4 regions of the Desulfofundulus thermocisternus DSM 10259 genome follow, and region 4 is predicted to be linked to each of the others. Evidence: riboswitches for the same ligand, from Rfam matches in the RefSeq annotation. Region 4 holds a riboswitch; each other region holds the start of a gene.
The links. Region 4 has a riboswitch for cobalamin ahead of thiC (phosphomethylpyrimidine synthase ThiC). Riboswitches for the same ligand answer to the same signal wherever they lie in the genome.
Positions count from the first base shown of each region.

Region 1: another riboswitch for cobalamin. It lies ahead of cbiD (cobalt-precorrin-5B (C(1))-methyltransferase CbiD); the one in region 4 lies ahead of thiC (phosphomethylpyrimidine synthase ThiC).
Region 2: another riboswitch for cobalamin. It lies ahead of cobT (nicotinate-nucleotide--dimethylbenzimidazole phosphoribosyltransferase); the one in region 4 lies ahead of thiC (phosphomethylpyrimidine synthase ThiC).
Region 3: another riboswitch for cobalamin. It lies ahead of BR83_RS0108485 (carbon-nitrogen hydrolase family protein); the one in region 4 lies ahead of thiC (phosphomethylpyrimidine synthase ThiC).

Region 1 covers NZ_JMLG01000014.1:24,632-32,130, reverse strand. The annotation lists gene BR83_RS0110455 (histidinol-phosphatase) at 1-707, shown strand, start outside; gene BR83_RS0110450 (DnaD domain-containing protein) at 776-1,552, shown strand; gene BR83_RS0110445 (ATP-binding protein) at 1,573-2,316, shown strand; cobalamin riboswitch at 2,330-2,592, shown strand; gene cbiD (cobalt-precorrin-5B (C(1))-methyltransferase CbiD) at 2,705-3,808, shown strand; gene cbiE (precorrin-6y C5,15-methyltransferase (decarboxylating) subunit CbiE) at 3,790-4,449, shown strand; gene cbiT (precorrin-6Y C5,15-methyltransferase (decarboxylating) subunit CbiT) at 4,478-5,017, shown strand; gene cobI (precorrin-2 C(20)-methyltransferase) at 5,007-5,720, shown strand; gene cobM (precorrin-4 C(11)-methyltransferase) at 5,738-6,493, shown strand; gene BR83_RS0110415 (cobalt-precorrin 5A hydrolase) at 6,490-7,499, shown strand, end outside.
Region 2 covers NZ_JMLG01000026.1:8,074-15,572, reverse strand. The annotation lists gene BR83_RS0112370 (glycoside hydrolase family 15 protein) at 1-580, opposite strand, end outside; gene BR83_RS0112365 (NADH-dependent [FeFe] hydrogenase, group A6) at 684-2,510, opposite strand; gene BR83_RS0112360 (YgaP family membrane protein) at 2,643-2,915, shown strand; gene BR83_RS0112355 (TFIIB-type zinc ribbon-containing protein) at 2,985-3,284, opposite strand; gene BR83_RS0112345 (DUF342 domain-containing protein) at 3,585-5,075, shown strand; gene BR83_RS0112340 (ferredoxin domain-containing protein) at 5,095-5,628, shown strand; cobalamin riboswitch at 5,693-5,897, shown strand; gene cobT (nicotinate-nucleotide--dimethylbenzimidazole phosphoribosyltransferase) at 5,986-7,053, shown strand; gene fbp (fructose-1,6-bisphosphate aldolase/phosphatase) at 7,168-7,499, opposite strand, start outside.
Region 3 covers NZ_JMLG01000008.1:82,512-90,010, reverse strand. The annotation lists gene nikC (nickel ABC transporter permease subunit NikC) at 1-917, opposite strand, end outside; gene nikB (nickel ABC transporter permease) at 921-1,859, opposite strand; gene BR83_RS0108485 (carbon-nitrogen hydrolase family protein) at 2,583-4,289, opposite strand; cobalamin riboswitch at 4,429-4,709, opposite strand; gene BR83_RS0108480 (CGGC domain-containing protein) at 4,933-5,274, opposite strand; gene BR83_RS0108475 (DUF4198 domain-containing protein) at 5,373-6,119, opposite strand; gene BR83_RS0108470 (Uma2 family endonuclease) at 6,219-6,770, shown strand; gene BR83_RS0108465 (transposase) at 6,933-7,217, opposite strand; gene BR83_RS0108460 (FmdE family protein) at 7,447-7,499, opposite strand, start outside.
Region 4 covers NZ_JMLG01000002.1:171,140-178,638, forward strand. The annotation lists gene bzaB (B12 lower ligand biosynthesis ThiC-like protein BzaB) at 1-811, opposite strand, end outside; gene thiC (phosphomethylpyrimidine synthase ThiC) at 815-2,113, opposite strand; cobalamin riboswitch at 2,220-2,466, opposite strand; gene BR83_RS0102885 (DUF6125 family protein) at 2,663-3,175, shown strand; gene BR83_RS0102890 (fumarylacetoacetate hydrolase family protein) at 3,210-3,971, opposite strand; gene BR83_RS0102900 (S-layer homology domain-containing protein) at 4,254-5,636, opposite strand; gene BR83_RS0102910 (FadR/GntR family transcriptional regulator) at 5,853-6,497, opposite strand; gene nadC (carboxylating nicotinate-nucleotide diphosphorylase) at 6,644-7,489, opposite strand.

The DNA of each region.
Region 1 (7,499 bases), on a different contig from region 4:
GCAGGCAAAAAGATTGGTTTGTGCGGGTAGAAGGAAAATTTCATCCCATGGAAGACCTGAGCTGGCTTGACAATTACTTCCTTGAAATTGAAAATGCTCGAAACCAATTACGAAGTACACATTTAAAAATTAAAGCCGGCGTGGAAATTGGGTATATACGGGGTTGTGAGGAAAGAATAGAAAAAATTATTACCAGTTATCCATTCGATTATGTACTGGGTTCAATACATTGCCTTGCTCACCAGTCCATATCTTCCTGGAAAGAAAGCCAGGAGTACTTTTCCTCTCATACTGTAGATGAGGCATTAAACGAATATTTCCAGATATTACAGGATGCGGTAAATTGTAACCTTTTTGATTGTATAGCTCACCTGGATCTTTATCGCCGTCATGGTGAACGCTTCTGGGGTAAAACTTTAATAGATGCCCATCAGGGAAAGATCGAGCCTATACTGAAGGATATGGCACGAAAAAAAATTGGCCTGGAAGTAAACACCTCCAGCATAAAACGGGGGCTAAGCGAGTTTCATCCCAGCAGGGAAATTCTTTTCCTGGCCCGTGAGTATGGTGTGAAAGTATTTACCGTTGGCTCTGACGCGCACCGGCTTTCAGAACTGGGAGCATATATAAAGCAGGCGATAATTATGCTAAAAGAAATGGGGTTAGCAGTATATACATTTACTGCTCGTCAACCCTGCCCCTTATAAGGTTTTTTTTATCTGGACAAACTTCCTCCCTTACCATAAAATATTCACTAACAGGGAGGAAGGTTATGATGAGCGGTAGAACGGTAAAAAGATACCGTGAGGGAAATATTACCGCTGCCTTTGGAACAGATCTTTTACTCCAGGGCATTACAGCTGTTCCCAACCTTTTGCTTCGCTTATATCGCCACCTTGATATAACCGATGAAGAAATGATCCTTCTCATTCAACTTTTAAGGTTACAGATAGAGGAAAAAAATTTACTTCCTTCCGCTTCTGCGCTGGCTGAGTGTACGTCCCAGGATGTAACCCAGGTACAGCAAAATCTAAACAGGTTGTTAGAAAAAGAGGTCCTGGCTGTAACTCAGTATTACGATGAAAATAAGGATCAAATCCTGAGTGGGTACGATTTTGAACCGTTGCTGGAAAAGCTTTCAGAGATCTGGGCCAGTATCAGGGTCAGGGAAATAGAGCGTACCCGCTGCTTGCTGGAAAAAAGAACCCGGCTGGAAGCCAATTCTCCGGAATTTGCATTAATTATAAAGGCATTTGAACAGGAGTTCGGGCGTCCTGTTTCTCCTATGGAGGTAGAACAAATACGGCAATGGATTGAAGAATTAAACCCTACGCTGGTTTTAGAAGCCCTGCGCCGGGCTGTCTTGATGGGAAAGCATAATTTTAAATATATTGATAGTATTATTCTGGAGTGGAAAAAGAATAATCTTCGTACTCTGGAAGAAATAAACGCCTATGATGCGCAGTTTAAGAAACGACGTTCAGTTAAAAATACCACACCAAAGGTAGACGAACGTAAAAAAGCACTTTTAAAAACCCTATATCTTAGTTAAGGGAGAAAGGATGCTGGCCAATGAAGGCCTGCCCTGTATGTAATGACCGGGGTATAGTGATAAAAAATAACGTGGCTTTTCCCTGCTCCTGTAGCAAGCAAAAGGCTATCCTCAACCGTTTTAAAGAAGCTGGATTGCCAGAAGGGTTACGTAGTCATACTTTTGATAAATTTGACTTCAAGTATTATTCCAAATTCAGAATAGATCCGGAACGAAAAATAACTTATTACGAGTTGGCCAGGCGTACCTTTCAAGCAGCACTGGACTTCGTCCAAAACTTTAAAAAAAACCGGCATATCGATGGTCTTTTAATTACAGGTCCCGTTGGAAGTGGGAAAACATACCTGGCGGCATGTATAGCAAACGCTTTACTGGAAGCAGAAACAGTATTATTGTTTGTCGTCGTACCTGATTTACTGGATCGCCTGCGCTCTACTTATGATCAAAACCGCCAGATAATAGAACATTATTCGGAAAAAGACCTGCTGGATACGGCAAGGGAAGTGCCTCTCTTATTTTTGGATGATTTGGGAGCCCATAATTATACTGAATGGGCCAAAAATAAACTTTACTCTATATTAAATTACCGCGTTAATCACCGTCTTCCCGTAATCATCACCACCAATATCAGCCTGGAAAACCTGGGTGAATATCTGGGGGAAAGAACTGCGTCCCGCATTTGCCAAATGTGCTGGCCCTGTCGATTATCGGTAGAAGATGATATTCGAATGATCAAACGCAGGGAAAAACTCCAGGACAGCTAGTCTGAAAAGGAAAAACTAAATATTAGGGGCGGGTCCCCTCGGGGGATAATAGGGAAGACCGGGGAGCAGCTAACCTGCTTGAGCCGGCGCGGTCCCGCCACTGTAACCGGGGAGGAGCCGCAAATTGCCACTGGTTATATACTCACTGGAAAGCTAAAAAGATATTTTTCAACAATTTGTTGTGATTTTACAATATTTATTGTGAGTATTGACCGGGAAGGCGCGGTTATCTGATGATCCGCGAGCCAGGAGACCTGCCTGCCCCTTAAAACTGAACTTTTCAAGTTCAGTAAAGGCCTATCTATCTTCGCGCGAAAGATAGCAGGCGTAATGAAACCTGACACGCCCTTCTTTTGCCGGGCGTGTTTTTTTCAGGAGGAAAAATGAAGTGACTAAATCTTTACGTAACGGAATTACCACCGGAGCATGTGCTGCTGCAGCAGCCCGTGCGGCTACAGAATTACTTTATCATGATACCAAGCCCGGTGAAGTTACCCTGGTAAATCCAACTGGCCAGTTAATCAGGGTACCAATCCATAAGCTGGTAAATATACCCGGTGGCACAAGGGCAGTGGTAATTAAAGACGGGGGGGATGATCCCGACGTTACCCACGGCCTCCCAGTTGTAGTAGAAGCTCGCCCCACTAAAAAAGGGATCCAGCTCCGCGGGGGACCCGGTGTAGGACGGGTTACCAAACGGGGTCTGGCAGTGGCAGTAGGAGAGCCAGCCATTAACCCTGTTCCAAGGCAAATGATCAGGGAAGCGGTAAACAGCATCCTTCCTCCCAATCGGGGAGTGGAACTTACGGTCAGCGTACCCGGAGGAGAGCTGGTGGCCAGGCGCACCCTGAACCCCCGCCTGGGGATTGTAGGAGGTATATCCATATTGGGTACAACGGGGATAGTTCGGCCCATGTCCGAAGAAGCTTTTAAAGATTCTCTATTACCACTGCTGGACGTAGCCAGGGCAGCGGGTTTTAACCAGGTTGTTCTTACTCCCGGACAAATGGGGGTTCGGACGGCAGTTGATAAATACGGATTTCCGGCCGATGCCGTGGTAGAAATGAGTAATTTCGTGGGGTTCATGCTGGAAAACTGTGTAGAAAAAGGCTTTTCCGGCGTTCTCCTCTGGGGACATCATGGCAAACTGTTAAAAGTTGCAGCTGGAATATTTCACACTCACAGCCGCATAGCGGATGCCCGGCGAGAAACGCTGGCCAGTTATGCTGCCCTGATGGGAGCAGACAGAACCCTGATTGCTCATATTATGGAAGCCGGCACTATTGAAAGTGTAGTAGATCTTCTGGCTGAACATAATTTATTGGGCATATACCATCAGCTGGCTAGCCGGGCCAGCCAGCGAGCCATGGAGTACGTCCACCACCGCTTGCTGGTGGGAACGGTATTCTTGACCTTAGATGGCAAAATCCTGGGATGGGACCATCATGCCCGGGAAATAGGGAGGGCACTGGGATGCCGCGAATTAAAATAATTGGGGTGGGCCCGGGCCACCAGGATTACCTTACTCCCGCAGCCCAAAAGGCTCTGGCCGAAGCCGGGGTGCTGGTAGGCGGCATTCGCCATCTTTCTCTTTTAGCCAATGGTAGACAAAAAACGTTTATCATTAAAAATAACCTTAAGGCCATGGTTGATTTTATCAATCGACACCGGGAAGAAGGAGTAGCCGTTATAGCCTCCGGCGACCCCGGTTTATATGGTATTCTGCAGTACCTGCTTCAATACTTTTCTGTAGAGGAACTGGAAGTAATTCCTGGTGTCAGTTCTGTGCAACTGGCCTTCGCCCGCCTGGCCCTGCCCTGGCACGATGCCCTGATTACAAGTGCTCACGGAAGACCAGTTGAAGACTTGATTCAGCTGGTGCGCGACCATAAAAAAGTAGCCCTTTTTACCGACCCGAGAAGTTCACCCAGCCGCATAGCCAGCATGCTCTTAGAAGCAGGTATAATCAACCGAAAAATTTTTGTTTGTTGTAATTTGAGTTATCCGGAAGAAAAAATCCTGGAAACCACAGCCGGTGAACTAGCCTGTATGGATCTATCCGGGCAAAAAAATTGTGTTATGGTGATTATAGATGAGAAAGTCCTGGCCTTACACGACTCCGGGAATTCCTGATGAATTTTTTATTCGCGGCGATATTCCCATGACCAAGGAAGAAGTTCGTACCGTCACCCTGGCCAAAGCACGATTAGGGCCAGGCCAGGTTGTGTGGGATATTGGCAGCGGTACCGGCTCCCTTGCCATAGAAGCGGCAAGGCTAATAGGCAACGGCACTGTTTATGCCATCGAGCAGAACCCTGTTGCAAGAGAGCTAATCCGTAAAAACATATACCAGTTCGACCTGAAAAATATAGAGGTAATTGAAGGTCGCGCTCCAGAAGCGTTGCTCCCCCTTCCCGTTCCCCAAAGGGTCTTCATCGGTGGCTCGGGCGGAAAGCTGGAAGAGATAATAAACCTGCTGCAAATAAGACTTAATCCTGGAGCAAGAGTGGTCATTAACGCCTTAACCCTGGAAACACTCACCCGCATCCTGGTTTTACTCGACCAACTGCCATGGAAAAAGGAAGTGGTACAGGTATCTGTTACCCGTGCGGTTTCCCGCGGCAATTATCATCTGCTGCATGCTTTAAACCCGGTGTGGATCATTGCTGTCCAAAAGGAGGGAGATGAGGGTGGGGGGTAAGTTTTATGGTATCGGAGTTGGCCCCGGGGATCCAGAGCTACTTACCCTAAAAGCTTATCGCATATTACAAAATGTAGATGTAGTATGTGTTCCTAAATCATCAGCTGACCGGGAAAGCCTGGCTTTGTCAGTGGTCAATAAGATAATCAAGCATCAAATCCTAACTATCGAATTAACTTTTCCCATGTCCAGAAACAAGCAAATATTAGAAGAACATTGGGCCATAGCCGGGGAAAAAGTAGCACAACTGGTACAACAGGGAAACAAGGTAGCCTTTATTACCATTGGTGACCCCATGTTTTATAGCACTTATGGCTATATACAGGCTTACCTGCAAAAAAATTATCCCTGGCTACCGGTAGAAACCATTCCGGGGGTCACTGCCATGAGCGCATGTGCAGCCGCACTGGGAGAACCACTGGCTACAGGAGATGAAGACCTGGCAGTGATACCGGCAGTTAATAATCTTAAGCGACTGGAAGAGACCCTGGATAACTTTGATAACGTGGTACTGATGAAAATAAACCGCCATTTCGATAAGATTTTGGAAATTTTACACAAAAAAAATTTAATTAATCGTGCCGTCCTGGTAAGTCGTTGTGGCTACCCGGATCAAATAATAAGCCGGGAAATAACCGAATTTGCTGGAAAAAATCTTGATTATATGTCAATACTCATCCTCCGGAACTTAAAAGGTCGTTAATTTAAGGGGGGCAATAAATGATTTATTTTGTTGGTGCCGGACCGGGAGATCCTGAACTGATAACTATTAAGGGAGCAAAGTTACTGCAGGAAGCTGATGTAGTTATTTACACCGGCTCGCTGGTTAATCCCAAAATATTAAATTACTGCAAACCAGGTGCAGAGATTTATAATAGTGCCACCATGACCCGAGAGGAAATACTGGCTGTAATGCGCAGGGCACACCTGAAACAATTAACCGTGGTTCGACTGCATACCGGTGACCCTGCTCTATATGGAGCCATACAGGAACAGATGGATGCTCTGATGTCCCAGGACATACCTTTTAAGGTTGTACCAGGGGTAAGCTCCTTTCTGGCTGCTGCAGCCGCCATTCCCCATGAGCTGACTTTACCAGGCGTAACCCAAACAGTAATCCTTACCCGGCTGGAAGGACGTACCCCGGTTCCAGAACAAGAAAAGCTTAGGGAACTGGCCCGTCATCAGTGCACCATGTGTATCTTTCTTTCCGTTCACCAGATAGAACAGGTGGTGGAAGAATTACTTGCTGGAGGTTATTCTCCCCAAACCCCGGTACTGGTAATAGAAAAGGTCTCGTGGCCTGAAGAACGCTTGTTGCGGGGAACGCTGGCAGATATTGCTGAACAGGTTAAGAATGCAGGTATTACCCGCACCGCCCTGGTTCTGGTAGGAGATGTTTTTAATTCTTCCTACCAGTTGTCGCGGCTCTATGACCCTCATTTTGACCACAGCTACCGGAACAGCAGGAAATGAACATTGCTATATTTGCCATTACTAAAAACGGTACAGAGCTGGCGGCAAAGGTATCCCGGCATTTGTTAAATGAGGGACACCAGGTGCGCATGTTCAGGCCCGGCCGTTTTCCGGGAGAAGGGGAACCCTTCTACGGTCCTGTATCCCGGATAGTGGCAGGAGAATTTTACCGGTGCCAGGGTTTGATCTTTATCATGGCCCTGGGTATTGTGGTCAGGTTACTTGCTCCTTTAATTAAAGACAAGCGTTCTGATCCTGCAGTGGTGGTTATGGATGAAAAAGGCCAGTTCGTGATCAGCACTTTAAGCGGCCACCTGGGGGGAGCCAATGAGCTGGCCCAGAATCTGGCTGGAGCTTTCCAGGCCATACCGGTAATTACCACTGCTACGGACGTACACGGCCTGCCTTCAGTAGATGTCTTGGCCCGTAAATATGCCCTGATTATGGAACCATTTAACGCTGTAAAACAGGTAAATGCGGCATTGGTAAATGGTGAGATGGTTGCGTTTTGCAGTGAATTTCCACTGCCCTTTACCCCAATGCAGGGCTTAAAGCTAATCCCATGGGACAAATTGCCCATTACCAGGCCGCCAGGTTGGCTGGTAGTAATAACTAACCGCGAGATTTCGTTGCCCCATGAAAAAACCCTTTTTCTAAGACCACGAAACCTTATAGCCGGTATTGGTTGCCGGAAGGAAATTGATCCGGAAAAGATTAAAGAAGCCCTATTACATGCCCTGAAACTCGCCCGGCGCAGCCCTACCAGCCTGCGTCTACTGGCAACAATAGACCTGCGGGTACAGGAACGTGGTTTGCAGCAGGTTGCCCGGGAAATGGGAATCCCCCTGGTGAGTTTTTCAAGGGAACAAATCCAATCCATATTTTCCCGTGTAAAAAATCTTCAACATTCTTCTTTTGTTCAGAAAAGGATAGGAGTTGGTGGTGTATGCGAACCGGTTGCTCTGCTGGCTGCTGCTCACCACGCCAGACTGATTCTCCCCAAAAC
Region 2 (7,499 bases), on a different contig from region 4:
CGTAGAACTCGCCCCGGCCGGCCGCCGCCAGGGGGTCGCCGGGGGTGTCCCGCCGGCCGGTGTGGTAGCCCACCAGGGGGTAGCCGGGGAGCTTCAGGGCCAGGAAGATGTTGCGGCGGAACTGGATCAGTGCCCGGTGGGAGAATTCCAGGTACATGGTGTCGTATAAAGCTGACTCGTCAATGAGAAAGGTGCAGTAGACCACCAGGTTAAAGAAGCGTGCCCGGTCCGACAGGTTGGTCACCCGGTACTGCCGGGCGAGCACGTCTTCTTCCGGCAGGATAAAGTCCGCCTGCTCCACCAGGAGGCCCGGGTGGTCCCTGCGCCTGGTGGTGAGAACCACGGGGGTTTCGTTCAGGTAGCGCTGCTCGCCGTACCAGGGGGCATCGTGCAGCCACCACACCCCTTCCGGGGTGGGGGCCACCTGCCGTATACCCGTGAAGAACTGGCCGAGATGCTGGGCCTGGTCGATATGGGGCCAGAACAGGCGGTAAAGTTCCCCGCTGCTTTTAAGGGTGGCCAGCATGCGGCCGTTGCCGATAACGGCGCCGGGGAGAAGGGGAAGCAACTTGCGACGCATGGGTTAACCTCCGGCAGAAAATTTTTCACCGGTGCCCGGTGATATATTAATAGTTTACCGGTTTATTCCTTCTCTGGCAACGAAAAATGTTTTTTTGTGTTTTTTAGTGTAGGAGCTGGCGCATGGCCCTTTTCCGGGGGGTATAGTGGGTGTGCAGGATTTCCCTGGCTTTCTCGCTCAGGGGATGGCCCAGGAACTCCCGGTAGATCTGCTGCACCGCCGGGTTTTCATGGGCGCGGCGGAATTTTTTATTGATGTCGATTTTGTAGAGGGCCTGGGCCCGCTGCATGCGGCGCTTCACCATATCCGCTTCCCGCCGGTTCAGCCGCCCCAGGATGGGCTGGCCGCCCCCTCCCACACATCCTCCCGGGCAGGCCATGATCTCAATGAAATGGAATTTTTCTCCTCTTTTCAGCCGTTCCAGCAGGCGCCGTGCGTTTCTGGTGCCGTGGGCCACGGCCAGGCGCAGGGTCTGGTTCTTTAGTTTTAGCCGCGCTTCCTTGATGCCGCGCAGGCCGCGAAATTCCTTGAATTCCAGCCGGGTGGGGAGATCCCTGCCCTCCACCAGGGCGTAGGCGGTGCGTATGGCCGCTTCCATGACCCCCCCGGTGGCGGCAAAAATGGCGCCGGCTCCGGTGGACAGCCCCAGGGGCTGGTCGAATTCCTCGTCGGGCAGCTCATCAAACCGGATCCCCGCCTGGCGGATCATCCGGGCCAGTTCCCGGGTGGTTAAAACGTAGTCCACATCCCGCAGGCCCCGGGTGACCAGTTCGGGCCTGGCGGCTTCAAATTTCTTGGCCGTGCAGGGCATGACCCCCACAACCACCATCTTTTTGGGATCCAGGCCTTCTTTTTCCGCGTAGTAGGTTTTGGCCAGAGCGCCGAACATTTCCATGGGGGACTTGCAGGTGCTCAGGTTATCCACGAATTCGGGGTAGAAATGCTCGCAGAATTTCACCCACCCCGGGCTGCAGGAGGAAATAAGGGGCAGCTTGCCGTGTCCCTTCAGCCGCTCCAGCAACTCGTGGGCTTCTTCCACAATGGTCAGGTCCGCGGCCAGTTCGGTGGTGAAAACCCGGTCAAAACCCAGGCGCCGCAGGGCGGCGGCCAGCTTTCCCCTGACAATTGTTCCCGTGCCCAGGCCGAAGGCCTCCCCCAGGGTGACCTGGATGGCCGGGGCCACCTGCACCACCACAAATTTGTCCGGGTCCTCAATGGCCCGCCAGACCTCATCGATGTATTCCCTTTCGGTGAGGGCGCCGGTCGGGCAGACCATCACGCACTGCCCGCAGCTGATGCAGTCCACCTCGCCCAGGTCCTTGCCGAAGGGCGGGCCGATGACCAGGTCGAAGCCCCGGTTGCGCGGCCCCAGGACGCCGACGCCCTGCACCTCCCGGCAGACCGCCTCGCAGCGGCGGCAGCGCACGCATTTGTTGTAGTCCCTGATGATGAAGGGATTTTTATTGGCTACGGGGTACCGGCGCCTCTCCCCGGTGACCCTTACCCTGCGTATGCCCATCTCATCGGCTAGGCGCTGCAGCTCGCAGTTGAGATTGCGCACGCAGGTGGGGCACTCCCCCCCGTGTTCCGAGAGCAGCAGCTCGACCACCCTTTTCCGGGCCCGCCTGGCCCGGGGGCTGTGGGTGTACACCTTGATGCCTTCACTGGCCGGGTAAACGCAGGACGCCTGGAGAGATCTCCGGCCGTTGGCTTCCACCTCCACCAGGCAGACCCGGCAGATTCCCGCCTCGTGAATTCCGGGCAGGTAGCAGAGGCTGGGTATTTCAATGCCCCGGGAGCGGCAGATCTCCAGCAAATTCATGCCTTCAGGTACTTCCGCGGGCTGATCGTTAATCCATATTTTGACCTTTTTCTCCCCCGGCTGCGGGACGGGCTGGCACCGGCCGGCGGGAATCGGGGCCGTTTCCACACGTATCCCCTCCTTGGCAGTTGTGCTGCGTTAAATCTGGCTGACCTTAGTGTTTGACCGGGGGGGGTTTTTAATGCGCTTTCGCATAGTTTGTTTTCCGGGCGTGCAAGCTAAAAAGCGGGGTGAAATGGAATGTGGAGGAAGCAGAACGTGGGGCCGGTGGACCGGCTGGCCCGCATCCTGGGAGGTACGGCGCTGGCCGCGCTGGCCAGGCCGCCGCTGTTGAGGGCGCTGGGGATCTTTTGGGCCCTGGAAGGGGTGCTGGGCTACTGCCTGTGGTACGACCTCATGAATATAAGCTCCATGCCGGAAGATAAGGAAAAGGAAAGCTTCCCCGCTGCCGGGAAGGCCGGGGATGATGGGGAGGCCCTGACCGTCCCCCCGGATGTGGCGGGGCTGGCCTGACGGCGCAGCCCCGGGCAGCCGCCCGGGAAGCGGAAAATAAATGTGGTCCCCGCTGGGGGACCATGTTTTTTACATGCCCTGGATGTAGCTTTCCTGCCCGCAGCTGGAGCAGCGGTAGGAGCCGAAATTTTTAACGGTTCGCTTGAGATGTCCGCAGTTGGGGCAGCGGTAGGTGGTCACCTCAAAGAGGCCGCTGGAAAGGAGCATCCAGGCGGCAATACCCGCCACCACCCCGGTAATTACGGCGGGCGCCTGCAGGGCAACGCCCAGCCCGGCAATTAAAAAGAGCATCCCGGCAAAATAAACCACGCGCAGTAAAATAAGAATTAATTCCAGTCCGGGCGTCCTGATTTCCCCCGGGTAATACATTGTCTTCCCCTCCCCTTGAAGAAGCAAATGGGCCTTTATCATGGTTATTTCGCGTGGAATGAAAAAATTCCTCCCCCGGCAGACAAAAATTTGCCGCTTCCGGGGCCCGCAGGTGGCCGCGGCTCGCCGCCGCTTTCCGGCATTAAGCGGCACCCCTGGCAGGAGATCCCTGTGCAGATGTGGAAGGATTTACGTAAATGTTGCTGCAGGGAAAAAGGGCCGCTTTCTTATTTTTGGCCGGGATCTTCCGAATAAAGTTATAAGGGTGATTTTAAGCAAGCTGTACTGGGGGAGGAAATGGTGGCCGGCGAAAATTTAAAGGTAACCATAAGCGAGGACGGGCTGAGGGCTTATATTTCCGCCCCGGAAGGCGTTACCGTCCTGGAGCAGGAGGCGGTCCGCGAAGCACTGCAGGCGGCGGGGGTGGTTTGGGGCATTAAAGAGGAGGTGGTGGCCTCCTTTGCCGCCGGTCCCCGGCCGGAGCCGTTGCTGGTGGCGGAAGGGGAGCCGCCGCAGCCCGGTGTGGACGAGCGGCTGGAGATTTTTTTCGAGGAGGAGATTCCCCCCGGGAGGGCCGGGGAAGGGGAAGAACGCGTTGACTTCCGGGAGACCAGCACCATTGTTTCCGTGGAGTCCGGGACCCTGCTGGCGGTAAAGCATCCCCCGCAGCCGGGGCAGCCGGGCAGGTCCGTGACCGGCGAGGTTCTCCCACCCCCGCCGCCGGTACTGCTGGAGCTGCAGGCGGGGAAAGGGGTGGAGCTGAAGGAAGGGGGCACCCGGGTGGTGGCCGCGGGTAGCGGGCGGCCCTGGTACAGAAAAGCCGGGAACACTTATATTTTTTATGTTGATCCCCTCCTGGTTCATCAGGGGGATGTGAACATTAAAAGCGGTAATATTAGATTCAAAGGGGATCTGAAAATACTGGGCAATGTTTGTGAGGCCATGGAAGTGGAGGCAACGGGTGCTGTGGAGATCACCGGCCTGGTGACCCGGGCGGCCGTGGTCAGCGGCCGGAAGATGCACGTTCACCGGGGGGTAATCGGCAGCAGGCTGCGGGCCGGCACCGGCTTTCCGGGGGCCCTGAAACTCTCCTTCATGTTCCGGGATATACGGTCCGGCCTGGACCTCCTGCGGGCGGCCCTGGAACAGGTGAAGCAGCGGCAGGGGAAAAGCCCGGCGCGGCTGGATTTCGGGCGGGTTCTCATGGCCCTGATGGATACCAGGTTTAAGCATTTGCGTCCCCTGGTGAAAAACACCCTGCGGGAAATTGCCGCCGTCAGGGCGATGGTGCCGGAGGAAGTGGCCAGGTGCGGCCGCTCCCTGAACTGCCTGGTTGGTCTGAACCCCCTGACGGTGAAGAATTTCGATCAGGTGGTCAGGGACGTGGAAGCCGCCGTCGCCCTGCTGCAGGAGGCCGCGGAAAACCCGGCCGATGTGGTGCTCCCCTCGGCCATGAATTCCACCATCCAGAGTTCGGGGAGCGTTTTTGTGACCCGGCAGGGGTGCGTCAACACCACCATCAGTGCCGGGCGGGACGTGGTGATCAGGGGTTCCTTCAAGGGCGGGGAGATTTTCTGTGACGGCAGCGCCGAGGTGGAGGAGCTGGGCAGCGCCCTGGGGGCGCCCCCGGTGGTCCGGGTGGGAGCATCCGGGGTGATCAGGGTGAAGCGGGCTTTCCCGGGGTCCGTGGTGCAGGTGGGGCAGCGCCGCCAGGTCCTGGCGCAGGAAACGGGCTCCATCAAGGTCCTTCTCAATAAAGAGGGGGAGCTGGATATCATTCCGGGAAAATAATAGTTTTCGGGGAAGGGTGATGGTTTTGCGCGAGGCTTTGCTCATGGTGGCTCAACTGATGGCCCTGGCAGCCCGTACCGCTCCCAAGGGGCTGGGCCAGGATTACGTGGGCGTCAGGATTTTATCGGGGGAAGAATTATCCCGGCTGGCCGATGAAATGGAACGGTTCGGGAAGGAGCGGGGGAAGGTGAACTTCGACCGGGATGCCGATAATGTGCGCCGCTCCGACGCGGTGGTCCTCATCTCCCTGACGGAGAACAAGCCCCTGGGCCTGAACTGCGGAGCCTGCGGTTTCAGCCGCTGCGAGGACCTGCAGAGCCATGAGGGGCCGGAGTTTCCCGGGCCCCTGTGCGCGTGGCGCCTGCTGGATGTGGGTATTGCCCTGGGCTCGGCGGTGAAAACGGCCAGCCTCTTCAATGCCGACAACCGGATCATGTACCGGGTGGGGACGGTGGCCCGCCAGATGGGCCTGCTTCAGGGCCCCATTGTGGTGGGTATTCCCATTTCGGCCACGGGCAAGAATATTTACTTTGACCGGCCGGTAAAAAGTTGAAATATTTTTCCGGACGGCAGGAAAAGTAAAGGGGTGCGTCGAAAAACTATTTTATAATAAATGGCATATATCAACACCGGCAGGTGCCCCCGCTTTTGCGGGGGAGAATAGGGAATCAGGTGCGAATCCTGAGCGGTCCCGCCACTGTGAATGGGGAGCGGCCACCGGGATGATGCCACTGGCAGGGCACCCGCTGATGGGTGTCGCCGGGAAGGCGGGTGGCCGCGAGGATCCTGAGCCAGGAGACCTGCCTGCCGGTTTTGCCACCGCTGGATGATGGTAAAGTCCACGGCCTTGATGGGGCTGTGGACTTTTATTTTTAGCCAGATCCATTAATTTGCAGGGAGGTTGGTGAAATTGCTGCTGGAAAAAACCATAGGCGAGGTGGGGATGCTGTACGAGCAGCCCATGGCTGAGGCCCGGGAGCGGCTGGACAGCCTGATCAAGCCGCCGGGCAGCCTGGGCCGGCTGGAGGAGCTGGCCATTCAGCTGGCGGGCATTACCGGTAACCCCCGCCCCGTGGTTGGCGACCGGGTGATCATCGTCATGGCCGGCGATCACGGGGTGGTGGCCGAAGGGGTCAGCGTGGCGCCCCAGGAGATCACCCACCAGCAGCTCCCGGCTTTTCTCAACGGGGTGGCCGGGATCGGCGTGCTGGGGCGGCTGGCCGGTGCCCGTCTGGTGGTGGTGGATGTGGGGGTGGCCGTGCCCGTGGATTACCCCGGGGTTTTGAACAGGAAGGTACGCCCGGGTACGGGAAACATCGCCCGCGGCCCGGCCATGACCCGCGAGGAAGCGGTGCGGGCGGTGGAGGTGGGCATCGAGGTGGTCCAGGAGGAAATCGACCGGGGGGCCACCCTGATTGGCCTCGGCGATATGGGCATTGGCAACACCACCCCCAGCAGCGCCATTGCCGCGGCGCTGGGAGGCTTTGACCCCGGGGAGGTCACCGGGCGGGGGACCCTGGTCAACGATGAAGTGCTGCAGCGGAAAATAGAAGTGGTGTCCAGGGCGCTGGAGGTGAACCGCCCCGATCCCACCGACCCCCTGGATGTTCTGGCCAAAGTGGGCGGGCTGGAAATCGGCGGCCTGGCCGGGGTTATCCTGGGGGCGGCCGCCCGGCGGGTGCCGGTGGTCATCGACGGCTTTATCACCACTGCCGCCGCCATGGTGGCGGTGGCCCTGCAGCCCCGGGCCAGGGAGTTTTTAATTCCTTCCCACCTTTCGGGGGAGCGGGGTCACCGTCTCATCCTGGAGCACCTGGGGCTGGTACCCATGCTGCACCTGAACATGCGGCTGGGAGAGGGGACCGGGGCAGCCCTGGCCATGCACCTGGTGGAAGCGGCCTGCCGGGTGATCAACGAGATGGCCAGCTTTAGCGAGGCGGGCCTGACCGCGCTGGATGAGGAAAAGATATTGAAGTAAATAAACAGGCCCTGGAAAGCCGGCGGGCTTTTCCAGGGCCCGTATAATTTTTACCGCGGTACGGCCCGCTGCTGTTTGGCGGGCGGAAATTCAACTGGCAGGTCGACCGGTTGTCTAGCGCAGTTTTTCGAAGCGGTCTTTCAGCTTTTTCAGCACCTGGGGCATGGTGGTGTATTCCATTTCGTCCAGGTGCAGCCGGTGTGGTTCGAAGGGTCCCAGGCTGCGCATGTAGCTGGCGATTTCGTTGGCCATCTGCCGCGCCTGATCGAAGGCCGGGTCGGCAAAGAAGTCCTGCGGCCCGATGAGCTTGCCGTCGGCAAGCTGGAAGCCCAGGGCGACCACCCGGGGCGGGCCGTCAAAACGGGATGGGGTGGCCTGCTGCATGCTGACCGGCATCAGCGGGCCGCTGTGGGAGCCGCGCATCCAGCCGCTGACCAGGTGGGGTT
Region 3 (7,499 bases), on a different contig from region 4:
ATCCCCCGCGGGTCCAGGGCATCCCTTAAGCCGTCGCCCAGCAGGTTGAAGGCCAGCACCACCGTCATGATGCAAAGACCCGGGTAGACCATGAGTTGCGGCGCCACCTGCATGTAAGGGCGGCCGTCGTTCAGCATGGCCCCCCACTCCGGCGTGGGCGGCTGGGCGCCGAGGCCCAGGAAGGAAAGCCCGGAGATGGCCAGGATCAGCTTGCCCATGTCCAGCGTGGCCAGGACGATCACCGGGGAGAGCACGTTGGGCAGGATGTGCCGCGTGATGATGCCCATCTCACGCGTGCCGCAGGCCCGGGCCGCCAGAACGAATTCCTTCTCTTTCACTGAAAGAACCATCCCCCGGATGACCCGGGCGTATCCCACCCACCAGACTAAAGATAACGCCAGCATCACGTTTAAAAGCCCCGGCCCCAGCGTCCCGGCGATGACCAGCGCCAGGATCAGGCCCGGAAAGGCCAGCAGCACGTCAACTACCCGCATGATGGCGTTGTCCACCCGCCCCCCGCAGTAGCCCGCCAGGGTACCCAGGGGGATGCTGATGAGCATGATCGCCGTCAGGGCCAGAGCCGCCGTGGCCAGGGAAACCCTCGTGCCATAGATCAACCGCGACAAGAGGCAGCGCCCCAGGTGGTCGGTGCCCAGGGGGTACTGCGCGCCGGGCGGTGCAAGACGCTGCGCCAGATCCACCTTTACAGGGTCGTTGGGCGCAATATAGGGCGCAAAGACCGCCACGGCCACCACGGCCAGGATGATCACCAGCCCCAAAAGAGCCAGTTTATCCTGCCAGAGTCTTGCCAGCACCTCACCCGGCAGCCCGCGCGGGCCGGCTCTTGCCCGGCCCGCCGGTTTCCCGGCGGCAGGATAACCGGCAACCCCAACACCGGAGTTTTTCGAGATGCCCACCGGCTACTTCCCCCTTTCCAGGCGGATGCGCGGGTCGAGAAAAACGTAGGATATATCCACCAGCAGGTTCACCAGGACAAAAACCACGGCCATGAAAAGGGCGTATCCCTGGATCACCGGGTAGTCCCGGTTAAAGATGGAATCCACGGCAAACTTCCCCACGCCCGGCCAGGCAAAGATGGTTTCCACAATTACCGCTCCCCCCAGAAGGTGCCCGAAGCTCATGCCCAGTAACGTCACCGCGGGCAAAAGGGCGTTTTTCAAGGCGTGGCGCCCGATCACCCACTTTTCCTTCAACCCCTTGGCCCGGGCCACCTTGATGTAGTCCTGCCCCAGCACGTCCAGCATGCCGGCCCGCAAAATCCGGGCGTAGACGGCGGCCAGCCCAAACCCCAAGGTTACCGCCGGCAGCACCAGGTGCTTCAACCCGCCCCGGCCCATTACCGGCAGCACCCCCAGTTTCACGGCGAAAAAGTAGATGAGCACGAGCCCCAGCCAGAAGCCGGGAAGGGAAGCGCCCAGAAGAGCCCCGAGGCGGCTTAAGTGGTCAAGGAATGCGTGCCGGTAAAGGGCAGAGAGGATCCCCGCCGGCAGGGCAAGACATATCATGAAGACCATGGCCGCGAAAGCAAGCTCCAGGGTGGCCGGAAAGCGGGAGAGAATTTCTTCCGCCACGGGCCGCCCGGTGCGAAAAGATTTGCCCAGGTCCCCGTGCAACATCCGCCACAGCCAGCGCCCGTACTGTACGTAAAGGGGGTCGTTTAAACCCAGCTCTTCCCGCAGGGCCTCCACGGCTTCCCTGGTGGGTTCCACCCCGCCGGAGCGCAAGATAAGCTCTGCCGGGTCACCGGGCGCCAGGTTAATGAGCCCGAAGGTGACGATGGATACCCCCAGCATCACGGGGATGAGGTACAGAAAACGCTTTAGCAGGTAACGGCTCATTTAATGCACGCTCCTGAAAATTAAAAGCCACGAAAAAGCAACCCCCTTTCGATGAGGAAAACATTGCCTTCGTGGCTTTTACCGTTCGAGTTTTTAACTGTTTAGATAGCCTTTGTTAGATTGCCTTTCTTAAAAACCCAACGACTTCGGTCGTCTTACTGGCAAAAATATTCTTTCATTAGTTTCATAATACTACATTGTGTAAAAAATTCCTGCAAAAAAGGCAAAACAAAAATTTTAACTAAAAAGTTTTAATGCAGGCAATTCATATATGAGCATAAGTATTCTCCTATTTAACAAAATCCAGATAGACTTTCCTTAACAGGCAATCTCTGCCTTACAGGCACGGTCCACCCGGCCGGTATACGCATAAGCACGGGCCGGGCAACCGCCGCCGCATAAGAATCTATCCGGACAGTTCCGGCAACCGGCCACTCTTTCCACGGTACGTCCCGGGAGCGGCGTTCCACGGCCAGGTTCTGCAGTCCCCTGACCACGTCCGGGGTTGTTAGCAGTCAACCAAAATTATTGGTTATCCTAGGCAAAAGTAAAAAAATTTTTAACAACAGTTTGACAGCGGTAAGTTTGCCGTGCTAAAGTTTTACTCGAAAGGCAAGCGTCCTATATGGTCGCTGGCGGGGGCCAGCCGTTCCGTTCCCGGGGAGCCTCCCTCTGGGAGCCGATGAACCTGTACCACACAGTGCAAGGAAAGTCTAGTCTTGCCTAAAGTTTGTAATGTGTCAGGAGGAGGTCATAATCCACTTCTTCCAGGAACTTCTTCTGCCTGGTTTCCTTCGGGTTTAAAAGCATAATGTTGATCCTGTCCTCATTGACAGGAGACACTATCCGCACGCGCCTTTCAGAGTACCGGGAATAACTGTAAATTAAGCTGCCGCCCAGAGCACAAAAAGAGCCACTGGACCCCCACTGGTTGGCCACCACCAGGTGCATTTGTTCGGCTATCCTGGCTTCCCAGATAAACTGGCTTTTTTCATCATTCCAGAGGGCGGGAACGCAGAGCACATCCACGCCCTGCTTGGCCAGGCTCTCCAGGCTTTCCGGAAAAAACAGGTCATACCCCAGTAAAATGCCCACCCTGCCAAAGGGGAGGTCAAAAAAGCAAAAATCTTCCTGTCCGGGGCGAGCCCATTCCCTGTCGGAGGGACTTAAGTGTATCTTTCTGTATTTTCCCAGCAATCCCGCCGGACCGATCAACACGGCAGTGTTAAACAGTTGACCGTCTTCCCTTTCCAACACCCCCATCACCACATACAGGTCCAGCTTTTCTGCCTTTCGGACAACCTCCACGGTAACAGGGCCGGGAACCGGTTCGGCCAGTTCTCCTGCCTGTGACGGTTGAGATATGGCCCCTGTTACAGCAAGTTCCGGAAAAACAACCAGGTCGAGCTTCATACCCCTGCGGGCAGCCAGGTCTGCAGCCTGGTCCAGTAATGATAAAATGCGCCGGGTATTTCTCACCGGCTCTTTAGCCTGTGGAGCAAACTGAACAGTGGCTACGGCAAATTCCTTTCCTGCGGGCAACCCCAGCAGCGCCTCCGGTTCAAATTGGGAAAAGGTATCCAGCGTTATACCGGCATAAAATTCCGGCCGCCTGTCGCCCAGGAGGACACCGGCCCCGGGGGTAAAAATTTTTCCGTTTTTTAAAGGCAACGTGCCATAAAGGATGGTGTCATGCGCAGACTGTACTTCCTTTAAAACGCTGCCGTCGGGGCCAATGATAAACGATTGTGAGGCATTACAGTTCATTGTCTTATCCTGACCCGTACGGTTACAGGCCAGTACATAAACTCCGTTTTCCAGAGCCCGGGCACGCCAGAAAACTTCCGGCGGGTAGTGATGGGGCGGCCAGTTGGCCGGGATCAGTAGCACCCGGACACCTTTCAGGGCAGCCATTCGCGCCGCCTTGTACCAGTATGTATCGGCACAGATGAGCACACCCACTCTACCAAAGCAGGTTTCTGCCACCAGCACGGGCAGGTTACCCCTGGCCGCCCAGAGATTTTCCTTAAACGCAGGGGCCAGCTTTCGATGCTCACCCATTACCCGGCCGTCGGGGCCTATGAGCACTGCGGTGTTATAATAAATACCCGATTTTAAATCCACTTCCGGCAGCCCCAGGCAGATATAGACCCCGTACCGGCGGGCCAGGGCACCGAACAATTCCGTGGTCGGGCCGGGAACGGTCTCCACAAAGAGGGAAATGTCCCTTCTGCTTTCAAAGGCATAACCCGTGGTGGCCAGCTCGGGATTTACAATGATCCGGGCACCACCGGCAGCAGCCTCTTCATTTAAGGCCAGCAACCGCCGCAGGTTATGTTCCTTATCTTTCCACTTGATGGCCGCATGGATTAAAGCTACCCTGACTTCTTCCGGCATATTTAACACCTCATCAAGAAACTTTTTTCCCACCCGGAAATTTCCGCCCGTCCGGCCAGATACAATGCCGGGGTTCCTTCTGGCAATTAAAAACGGGCAATCAAAAACCCCCGCTACGCATAAAGCGGGGGCATGGAAAATCAGACCTACCACCTCCCTATCCGCGTAGGCAGCATGGTGAAAAAACGGGGCAGGTCTCCTGGCTCGGGTTCATCGGAACTCCACGTCTTCCCATCCAGCACTCAGCCATGTTATGGTTCCCTTCGCCGTAACCTTATCGTAGCAGTAACCAATTTCTATCAAAGCTGAAAACAAGCTTACTGAGTGCTGGACAGTGACATTATGTGGGTCCCTTCCCCCTCACAGTGGCGGGACCGCGCCGGATTTGCACCGGCTTCCCTTTTCAGCCTGCCCCCATCAGGGAAGCAGGACACCCCGTTACGCATTATTTCAGTTCTAAAAAGGATGATATAAAGACCCGTAACCCAGCCCGTCGCATTAACAACGGTCCACCGAAATCAAGTTTCTACGAAGAAAATCCATTTCTTTGAGCCGTTACCTTTTTCCAGAAACCGCTATCGTTAAGCAGACGGAAGCCGGATTGGATGCCCTGGGCTTTTGAAGATTTCCCCTTTCCCATAAAAAGAGAACTATCCGGTTCTCTTTTGAACGTCAGCTATGCGTAATCATGAGTTCCCTTGACTACCTTTACCCCAAACTTTTCCGTAATCTTTTTGGCAAGCTCGTCCACATCCCTGTAGGGACAGGCCGGCCAGGCGTTAACCATACAGGTGGAAAGGTGGATAACATCAAAATCTACATTCTTCTTAACACAACCGATGTTTGGAATCAATGATCTCCCTGGACATTCACAGGTCAGGAAACCCACCACATTCACAGAATCATAATCCTTAAAGTTTCCTTCCCGGTCCCGGGCGGCTTTAAAACACTTCCACTCGCCGGGACAGCCATAACCCTGGGATACGTAGGAACCACAACTTACAATGAGTACATTCACCTTCCAAATCACTCCTTTTTTGGTTTTGTTATAACATACCACTTATCATATGTCAATTAATTGCTTCATCACTTGTCAATAAAACCTTCCAAACGGGTTCACCGTACACCAAAAAGGCTCAGCGTGGCGCTGTACACCTTTTTGTCGTACTCGTCTTCCCGGCCCAGGGTTTTGTCGGCAACCCGGGTGTAAAAAAGCCAGTGCCCGGGATTGCTCAAGATAAACTTCACCCGTCCTGCATCATCAGTTTTTGCGCTTAGCCCCCAGTCATCTTCTTCCCGCAGGCTCCAGGTCGCCTTCACTTCTGTCCCCGGTAAAGGCCGGCCGCGGTAAAGAACTTCCAGAATTACTTCGTCCCCCACCCGGTAAGCACCGGGGGTAAGAATCAGTTCGAGGTCGTGGGCCAGGTTGATGATTTCCGGTGGCTGCACCACCGGGCCGCAGGTGGCACAGAAATGCCCCACCTGCACGTATGTCCTGGCATACTGGTAGTAGTAGCCCACTTCCCGGGCATCCGGGTAGTCTTTACGCGTCCCCCGGCGGTAAAAACCGTCCGCGGTAACCGCCACCGGCCCGACGTCGTTCTCCACCGTCACGGGCCAGAACCCATCCCGGTCGGGCGTAAACGCCACCAGGTGAAACCGGTCATCTCCCGCTTCTACCTTTAAGGAAAGCTTTGCTCCACCGGGGATCAGCACCCAGGCCGCCAGCCGCGCCGGGTCCGCCAGGCCATCGGGACGCATGGCGTGCCCGTAAAAAATCCGGCACCGGGTTTCATGTCCTTCGTGACCATGACTTCCCTCGGGCAGAACCCAAATTTCGTGACCCTGCACTACCTTCAACATGAAGAACTCCTCCCCTGGTTTAAGTGGTATACTTTTAATGAGAGGACCAATTTGCTAACATTCCTTAATTTTAAAAACGCTCGCCCTGGAGGTGATTTAATGTCCTCCATCCCTGAGCACCTCAAGTTCACCTACGAAGATTACCTGCTTTTGCCTGAAGACAGGCGGTATGAAATTATCGGAGGCGATCTTTTCATGACTCCTTCCCCCAAGCGGGCGCATCAGAAGATAAGTTTAAACCTGGCTACCATTTTATGGTCATTCGCCAAAGCCCACGGCCTGGGAGAAGTTTACGAGGCGCCATTTGATGTGCTTTTCAGCCGCCACGATGTGGTACAGCCGGATGTGCTCTTCGTGAGCCGCGAGAACCTTTCGATTGTGGGGGAAAACAACATTCAAGGGGCACCCGACCTGATCATCGAGATTTTATCGCCTTCTACTGCCGAAAGAGACCTTGACCTGAAGAAAAAGCTGTACGCCCGCCATGCCGTCAAAGAATACTGGATTGTGGACCCCGACGCCCGGAAAGTGACGGTATACCTGTGGAAGGACAATGATTACGTCAAAACCGGAGTTTACGGCGAAGAGGATAGCTGGCAACCTCATCTTTTGCCCGGTCTCACCATCAAGGGCAAGGAGGTATTTGCGTGAACCTCCCCCGGGACAAGCCCGGGGGCTTCGTCCCGGAGGTTTCTCATGTCATCGGAATGCTACCTGCTAAAGCGCAGGTCTTACGCTTTCCTCGTGAGCTACATGGTCGCGTCACCACAACCAGGCCCGGTCCATAGGCGTCTACTACTCATCGTAGATACGTCAGGCCGCTTTTTTCGGCGCCAATACCTGCGGCCGCAGGTATTCCACTTTCCCGGGCAGCCTGCGGCCCCTGGTGAAACTCCCGTGCAGAGCTTTGTCCAGGATGCCGCTGGCTCCCAGCACGTCCCGGTGAATCCCGGTAAACCCGCAGGAAGCATTGCCGCACCGGTATACGCGCCCGGTCTGTCTGGTGTACTCCCCGCATACCGGGCAGGTGCCGGAGGTGCCGCGCTCATCCACCGCTACCAGCTCTGATGTTGTAGACGCAGTGGTTCGTTTTTCCATTCATAGCATGATTATAGCACTAGAACGGGTGTTTGTGGATACACTTGTCGCCCTTGACGGGCGACGCCCCGCTCGATCCACGGGACAAGCCCGTGGGTTTTCAGGGGCGGATTTCTATAAAGATGTTGCTCAGGTGAATGGATTGCCCGCGGTAAGTTGTGTCCAATGTGATGGTGTAAAATTGGTCCCCGCAACTATCACCCCCGGTTCTTCTCAGGCCTCCCGCAATCTATACTGAGCAATCCTTACAGACCGGACGTCCCTCCTGTAAAAAGGCATGAT
Region 4 (7,499 bases):
GCACATGCCCCGGCCCCTCCACCATCACCTGCACCCCTTTCTCCCTGGCGCGGGCCACCAGTTCCCCGGCCACCAGCAGGCCCTGGATCTGGGCGCCGTCCAGGGAATCGGCAATGCACCCGGGGCGGATGGCATCGCCCAGGCTCAAGGTTACGTCGTACTCCCGCAGGATGTCCAGCACCCGGTCGAACTCCTCATAAAGGGGATTTTCTTTCCGGTTGTGCAGCATCCAGCCGGTGAGGAAGGCGCCGCCCCGGCTCACGATGTCCGTCACCCGGCCGGTTTTCTGCAGGCGCTCCACCACCTCAAAATTGAGGGCGCAGTGAATGGCCATGAAATCAATGCCCGCAGCCGCCTGCTTTTCTATGGCTTCAAACATGTCCTCCGGGGTCATGGCCACAATGCCGCCCCTCTTCTCGATGGCCTCAATGCCCGCCTGGTAGATGGGCACGCTTCCCACGGGAACCGTGGCCCTTTCCAGGCTAACGCGGCGCATGCCGTCGATGTCCCCCCCGGTGGAGAGGTCCATAATGGCATCGGCCCCGGCGGAAATGGCCACCTCGATCTTGCGGGCCTCCATTTCCGGGTCGTCCCGGTCGCTGGAGGTGCCAATGAGGGCATTCACCTTGGTCCGCAGGCCCCGCCCGATGGCGCAGGTCCGGATCCCTTTCCGCAACCTGTTTTTCGGGATGACGATGGTACCGGCGGCCACCCCGGCCCGGATGAATTCCGGGTCCACTCCCTCCTGCCGGGCCGCCTCCTCCATTTCCGGCGTAATAAAGCCCTTCCTGGCTGCCAGTAACCGGGTCATAACCTAACACACCCCCTGCTCTTTGCCCAGATATTCCCCGACCACCTGCATGGCGCAGTACCTGCCGCACATGGCGCAGGCCCGGTGGGAACCATGGCTGCGTTCCCGGCGCAGGGCATCGGCCCGGAGGGGATCAATGGCCAGCTCGATCTGCCTGTCCCAATCCAGGGCCTTGCGGGCCCGGGACATTTCCAGGTCCCACTGCGCCGCCCGGGGCTCCCTGGCCACGTCGGCCGCATGGGCGGCTATGCGGGCGGCGACCACCCCTTCCCGCACCTGCTCCACACCGGGCAGTCCCAGGTGCTCCGCGGCGGTGACGTAACAGAGAAATTCCGCTCCGGCCCAGGCCGCCAGGGCCCCGCCGATGGCTGCAGTAACATGGTCGTACCCCGGGGCGATGTCCGTAACCACCGGGCCGAAGACAAAATAGGGTGCCCCGTGGCAGAGCTGCTTTTCCAGCTGTACGGTGGCCTTCAGGTGCCCCAGGGGGACGTGCCCCGGTCCTTTGACCATCACCTGCACCTGCTGCTGCCGGGCCCGGGCCACCAGTTCCCCCAGCACCACCAGCTCCTGCACCTGGGCCGCGTCCAGGGAATCGGCCAGGCAGCCCGGACGCCAGCCGTCGGCCAGGCTCAAGGTAACATCATAGCGGCGGCAGATCTCCAGCAGCCGGTCGAAATGCTCGTAAAGGGGATTTTCCTTCTGGTTGTAAATCATCCAGCCCATTAAGTGGCTGCCCCCGTGACTGACCAGGTAATCGACGCGGCGGTGTTTCTTTGCCGCCCGCAGGGTCTGCCACGTGGTGGCACAGTGCAGGGCCAGAAAATCCACCCCGTCGGCCGCCTGCCGCTCGATGACCTCGAACATCTCGTCCACCTTCATTTTGACCGCCGCCCCGTACTTCTCCCGGGCTTCCGCCAGGGCCTGGTACACGGGCAGGGTACCCACGGGCGTGGTGGTTGCGGCCAGCACAGCCCGCCGGGCACCGTCTATATCCCCATATACGCTCAGGTCCATGACGGCGTCCGTCCCGGCTTCCACGGCGGCGCGCACCTTGGCCACCTCACCTTCAATGGTATCACCGGGCCCCGCCAGGCCCACGCTGGCGCTTACCTTCACCCGAAGTCCTGTTCCGATGCCCACGGGATTGATGTTCTTTCTCCTGCGGTTGCGGGGAATGACAATGGTGCCTTCCGCCACCCCCCGGCGGATAAATTCCGGGTCCACCCCTTCCCGGCCGGCCACCCTTTTCATTTCCGGGGTAATTTCCCCGGCCAGGGCCCTGGCCATTTGCGTCGGCATTTATAACCACCTCCAGGCAGGTAAAATAAAAAGTCCCCAGCCAAAAACTTTCTGGCTGAGGACTTTACCATCATCCTCCGCGCACGGCTGCCCTTTCGCGCGAGGGCGACCACACTTCAAACAGGCAGGTCTCCTGGCTAACGGATCATTGCCCTTCCCCCCGGCCTTCCCGGCCGGCGTTCAACCGCGCTGCTTTTCTTACCTGCAGCTGTACACGGTGAATGCCTGCGACCAGTGACCGGGACAAGCTCCCCGACTACAGTGGCGGGACCGCGCCGTTTCCGGGTGGTATGCCACCCGTCCGGACTTCCCTATTCTCCCCTTCATGGGGCACCTGTTTGACTATTCAATTATCCAGGGTCTATTTTAACACAGCCGGCCCGGGGCGGGCAAGAAAAATTTTCCGTGAGATTCAAAATCAACCCCTCCGGCGGGCCGGGAAACCGGTTATGATTTACCAACCGCGGCTCTGGAAATGAACACATAAAAATGATATTATTTAAAAAAGATTAACAAATTAATTATTTTAAAGAAAGGTAGGGAGAGGCTATGGCCAACCAGTTTGCCGGGCTTTCCAGGGAAGAACTGCTGGCCGTGCTGAGCGATTTTGCCAAGCGCTGGCTGGCCCACGACGGGCTGTGGTTCCAGGCCGTGGAGCGGGAGCATGGTATGGAGGCAGCCATCAGGGCCGATGCGGCCGCCTGGGAACAATTCACGGTCAATGAAGCCAGGCGGATCATGAAGCTGCACGGCATCCCGGAAAACGGGGGCATCCCGGCATTAAAAAAGGCGCTGGGATACCGCCTGTACGCCCTGCTCAACCGCCAGGAAATTGTCGATGTGGACGAGAACCGGATTATTTTCCGCATGAACGACTGCCGGGTGCAGTCGGCCCGCAAAAGGAAAAACCTGCCCGACTTCCCCTGCAAAACCGTGGGGCTGGTGGAATATACGGAGTTTGCCCGGGCCATCGACCCGCGCATTAAAACCCGCTGCGTCTGCTGCCCGCCCGACGAGCACCCGGAAGAATACTACTGCGCCTGGGAATTCTGGATCGACTGAACGGCTTTCACCCGTGCCGGGCGCCGGCGGTCAGCTAGGCGCCCGACACGATCACATTGGCCAGCCGGCCGATGCCGGATATAACCACCTCCACCTGATCGCCCGGCTGTACCGGCCCCACCCCGGCGGGAGTACCCGTAAGGATGACATCCCCGGGCAAAAGGGTCATAATATGGGAAATAAAACTGACCAGCCGGTATACGGGAAAAATAAGCTGTGAGGTGGAGGAGTGCTGCTTTCTCTCCCCGTTGAGGTAAAGTGAAACTTCCCTGTCCCCCGGATCCAGGCCGGTGACGATATAGGGCCCCAGGGGCAGGAAGGTGTCGAAGGATTTGGCCCGGGTCCACTGCCCGTCCTTTTTCTGGAGGTCCCGGGCAGTAATATCATTGGCGCAGGTATACCCCAGAATGTATTCCGCGGCCTCTTCCTCCTGCACCTGCCAGGCCTTTTTCCCCATCACCACCGCCAGCTCGGCTTCGTAGTCCACCTGCCGGCTCATGGCAGGATAAACAACAGGTTTTCCCGGGCCGGTTACAGCTGTGGGCGGTTTGAGAAACAGCACCGGTTCCTCCGGCAGGGAAAGGCCCAGCTCCAGGGCGTGATCCCGGTAATTAAGCCCCACACATACCGCCTTTGTGGGCAGGCAGGGGGCCAGCAGTTCCACTTCCGCCAGGGCAAACCGCCGTCCCGGAACCGGTTCCAGAGATTGAAAGGGGTCGGCCACAGGCAGAACCGTGTCACCATCAACTATGCCGAAAAAAGTCTGTCCCTCATAATGAAAGCGGCCAATACGCACAAAAAAACACCCCTGTTTACAGCGTTGATTTTCCAGTGTTATTTTACCACAGTCCTGACACTCTTTCACCCGGAGCTCTCACCTTCCGGCAAGGACGAAGGCGGGCCCGGGACCCTGGATAGCCGGGGCCGGCGCCTGAAGAGCGGAGAGCATTATGTAGAGGTAAAGGTTATAAATCCTTTTGCACCGGATGCCCGGCCATAATTCTCCGCCGGTGGCCAGCAACAAAGGGCCGGGTCCCCCGCCACAGCGGAAACCCGGCCCCTCCTGACCGGCCACTACCTAGTTCCCGGAAAGGATATTATCCTGCCCGGGCGCCGGTAATTCTCTGGCTTCTTTTGCTTCAGCCGGCAGTTCAATCTTTACTTCGCCGTAGTCGCACCTGTTCACCTGCACCCGCATTTCCACCAGTTCCACCGGTATGCTTTCCTCGCCCAATTTGTTGTTCAGAGCAACCACGACAAAAGCCTCCCCGCCCCGGGTCAGATAGTCATCGGTGCCGATATAATCCTTGCCCCAGAGGGAAATGGAGCGGACCATCCGGGCAACTGCATCCAGCGCCTTCTCAAATTCCGGCCCGGAAAGCTGTGAACGCATGGATGCAGGCAGGTAGAGCTGGAAGAAAGCGGCCAGATCGTCAATCCGCCCGTAGTAGCCAAGCTCGTACACCGTTTCCCCATTTTTCTGGGTGGTACCCAGGACATGATAATGGAACGCGGATAACAGATCCTCCGGTATCCCCCCGGCACCCATTTGCATTTGTTCCCGCATCATGCCCTCCAGTTCGGGCATGCTCATTTTCACCCATTCGGCCTTCCCCGTTGCCGGGTCGGTTACCTTCATGTATAACTGGCCGTCCACATAATACTGCTCCATTTCCATCGCGGGCAGCTCTCCCCCGGCGTTGCCGGAATTCACAGGCTCAAAGCGGAGCCGGCCGTTCATATACCAGGTGCCGGGGAGAATCATTTTCATTTCCATCTGCCCCGACATCTTCAAAGCCGGTACCTGAGCGGCCATATCCGCCCGCGGCTTTACAGCCAGATCAATGGTGGCTTCCATAGCCATGGTGCGGGCCCCTGTTGCTGCCTGCTGGCTCTTTTTCACCACTTCCATGGCCCGGGGATCGCTGCCGAAGACCCGGGCCAGCAAATCGGCAGCTTCACCCACCGTAACCTGCTCCGCCGGATCCAGTTCTCCGGTAAGCAGACCCTGATCGATCAACCAGTTATAAGGAATAGCCCCCCAATGCGCGGGCTGCAACGGGCTTTTGACTTCAGGCCTGTACAGCGTCCCGGTCAGGCCCAGGGTGCGGGCCACCATCACGGCTGCTTCCACCCGGGTAACAGGCTGTGCGGGCCGCAAAGTCCCGTCGGCATAACCCGTCACAATCCCTTGCTGCTTCAGGGTGGATAGAGCGGGTAAATACCAGCTCCCCGGTTCAACATCCCCCGCGGGCAGGGCGGAATCCACAGCCAGAGGTAAGCCAGCCGCCTCGACCAGCATGGCGGCAAAAGCACCGCGGCTGACGGGACCCTGGGGAACGGGTGTTTCCGGGAAAATTTCCAGCAGGCTTTCCCGGTCCAGCGACTGGGCAAAGACCAGCGAAGCGGGCACCAGGATCAGGAGCAGCAGGGTCAAAATTATTAAAGGTAACCTGGGCATTCTTTCACCTCCAGTTTTTCTATACAGGCTCTTACCTTTTTAGCCGAGCGCCTTTCCCCACCCCTCCTTTACCGTTTTTGCACCGGCCAGCCCCATTGTGATTCCAGCAGTAAGAAGTAAAAAAACCGGTTTAAACCTACCTTTCTCTGTTTAAACCGGAATTCCTGCAAAAAGGAAAAAAATAATACCGGCGGAAAATAACACCGTAAATCCCCGTTAAATGCGCAAAACCTTTTCCACCTTGTCCAGGTGCTCGAACATGGCCCGGCGGGCATCCTGATCCCGGCCCTCTTTTATAGCCTGGAAAATAGCTTTATGCTCGTTCAGCAGGCGCTGGGGGGTGCCGGGCGTCATGTAGAGCTGCATGCGCGCCGCGCGCAGCACTCTCTGCATGGTACCGGCAATGGTGTTCATCAGCTCCACCAGCAGGGAATTGTGGGTAGCCTCCGCTATGGCATAGTGAAATTTCCAGTCAGCCTTCTCCCCCAGTTCCCCCGCTTTTATATCGGCCTCCATCTGGGCCAGGGCCTCCTCCATCTGGGCCAGTTCCTCCGGGGTATGCCTCAAGGCAGCCAGGCCGGCCGACTCCACCTCCAGGATTTTACGCAGCTCCATCAGCTCTTCCGTGGTATCCCGGTTCATGATCAGGACCAGCGAGAGAACGTTGATTAACTCCTGGGGTTCCACCCGCCGCACAAAGGTACCCTCACCGGGCCTTATCTCCAGGATCCCCATGGCTTCCAGGGCGCGGAAGGCCTCCCTTACCGCCGAACGGCCCACCTGAAGCTTTTCCGCCAGCTCTTTTTCCGAAATCAGCTTGTCCCCGGGATTCAGCACACCCTCGGCAATGAGCTGCTTCACCTGATCAATGATTTCCTCATATATTTTCCTGGGCTTGATGGGTTTTAATGATTCGTAAATGGCCTCCCACCCTCCTGTTTCCAGTTTTCCAGCAGCCTCCCTATCACCGGCCGCCCGCGGGATACGCTTTTCTTTATTAAATAATTCTACAGGGGCTTCATTTCTCCTACATCCAGGCTGATGTCCAGGAAGCGGGCGGAATGGGTGAGGGCACCTACGGAGATGAAGTCCACTCCCGTACGGGCTACCTCCACAATATTCTGCTCGTTGATTTTCCCCGAAGCCTCCAGACAGGCGCGGCCGGCCACGAGCTCCACCGCCCGGGCCATGGTGGGAATGTCCATGTTATCCAGCATGATGATGTCAGCCCCGGCGGCAAGAGCCTCCTCCACTCCGGCCAGGTCCTCAACTTCCACTTCCACCTTCATGGTGTGGGGTATGCCGGCCCTGGCCAGCTCCACCGCCCGGGTAATGCCCCCGGCCACCTTGATGTGGTTGTCCTTGATCAGGACGGCATCGTACAGGCCGAAGCGGTGGTTGAGGGCCCCTCCCACCCGCACGGCGTACTTTTCCAGGACGCGCAGGCCGGGGGTGGTCTTGCGGGTGTCCACTATCCTGGCCTTGAAGTTCCGGATGAGATCTACCAGCCTGGCGGTATAAGTGGCAATGCCCGACATGCGCTGCAGGAGGTTTAAGGCTACCCGCTCACCGCTCAAAATAGCCCGGGCCTCCCCTTCCACCCGGGCCAGGAGCTGCCCGGCCTGAACCCTTTCCCCCTCCCGCACCCGGATCTGGAAGGAGATATGCGGGGAAAGCCGGCGGAAAACGGCTCCCGCCACCGGCAGGCCGGCCACCACCCCCGCCTCCTTGGCATGGATGAACCCGATGGTGGTGTAACCCGGCGGTACGATGCTGTTGGTAGTTACATCTCCTGTGCCTATGTCCTCCCTGAGCACCCGGTCGATAAGTTCCTCCAAAACAATGTCCTGCACGCTTCCCCCC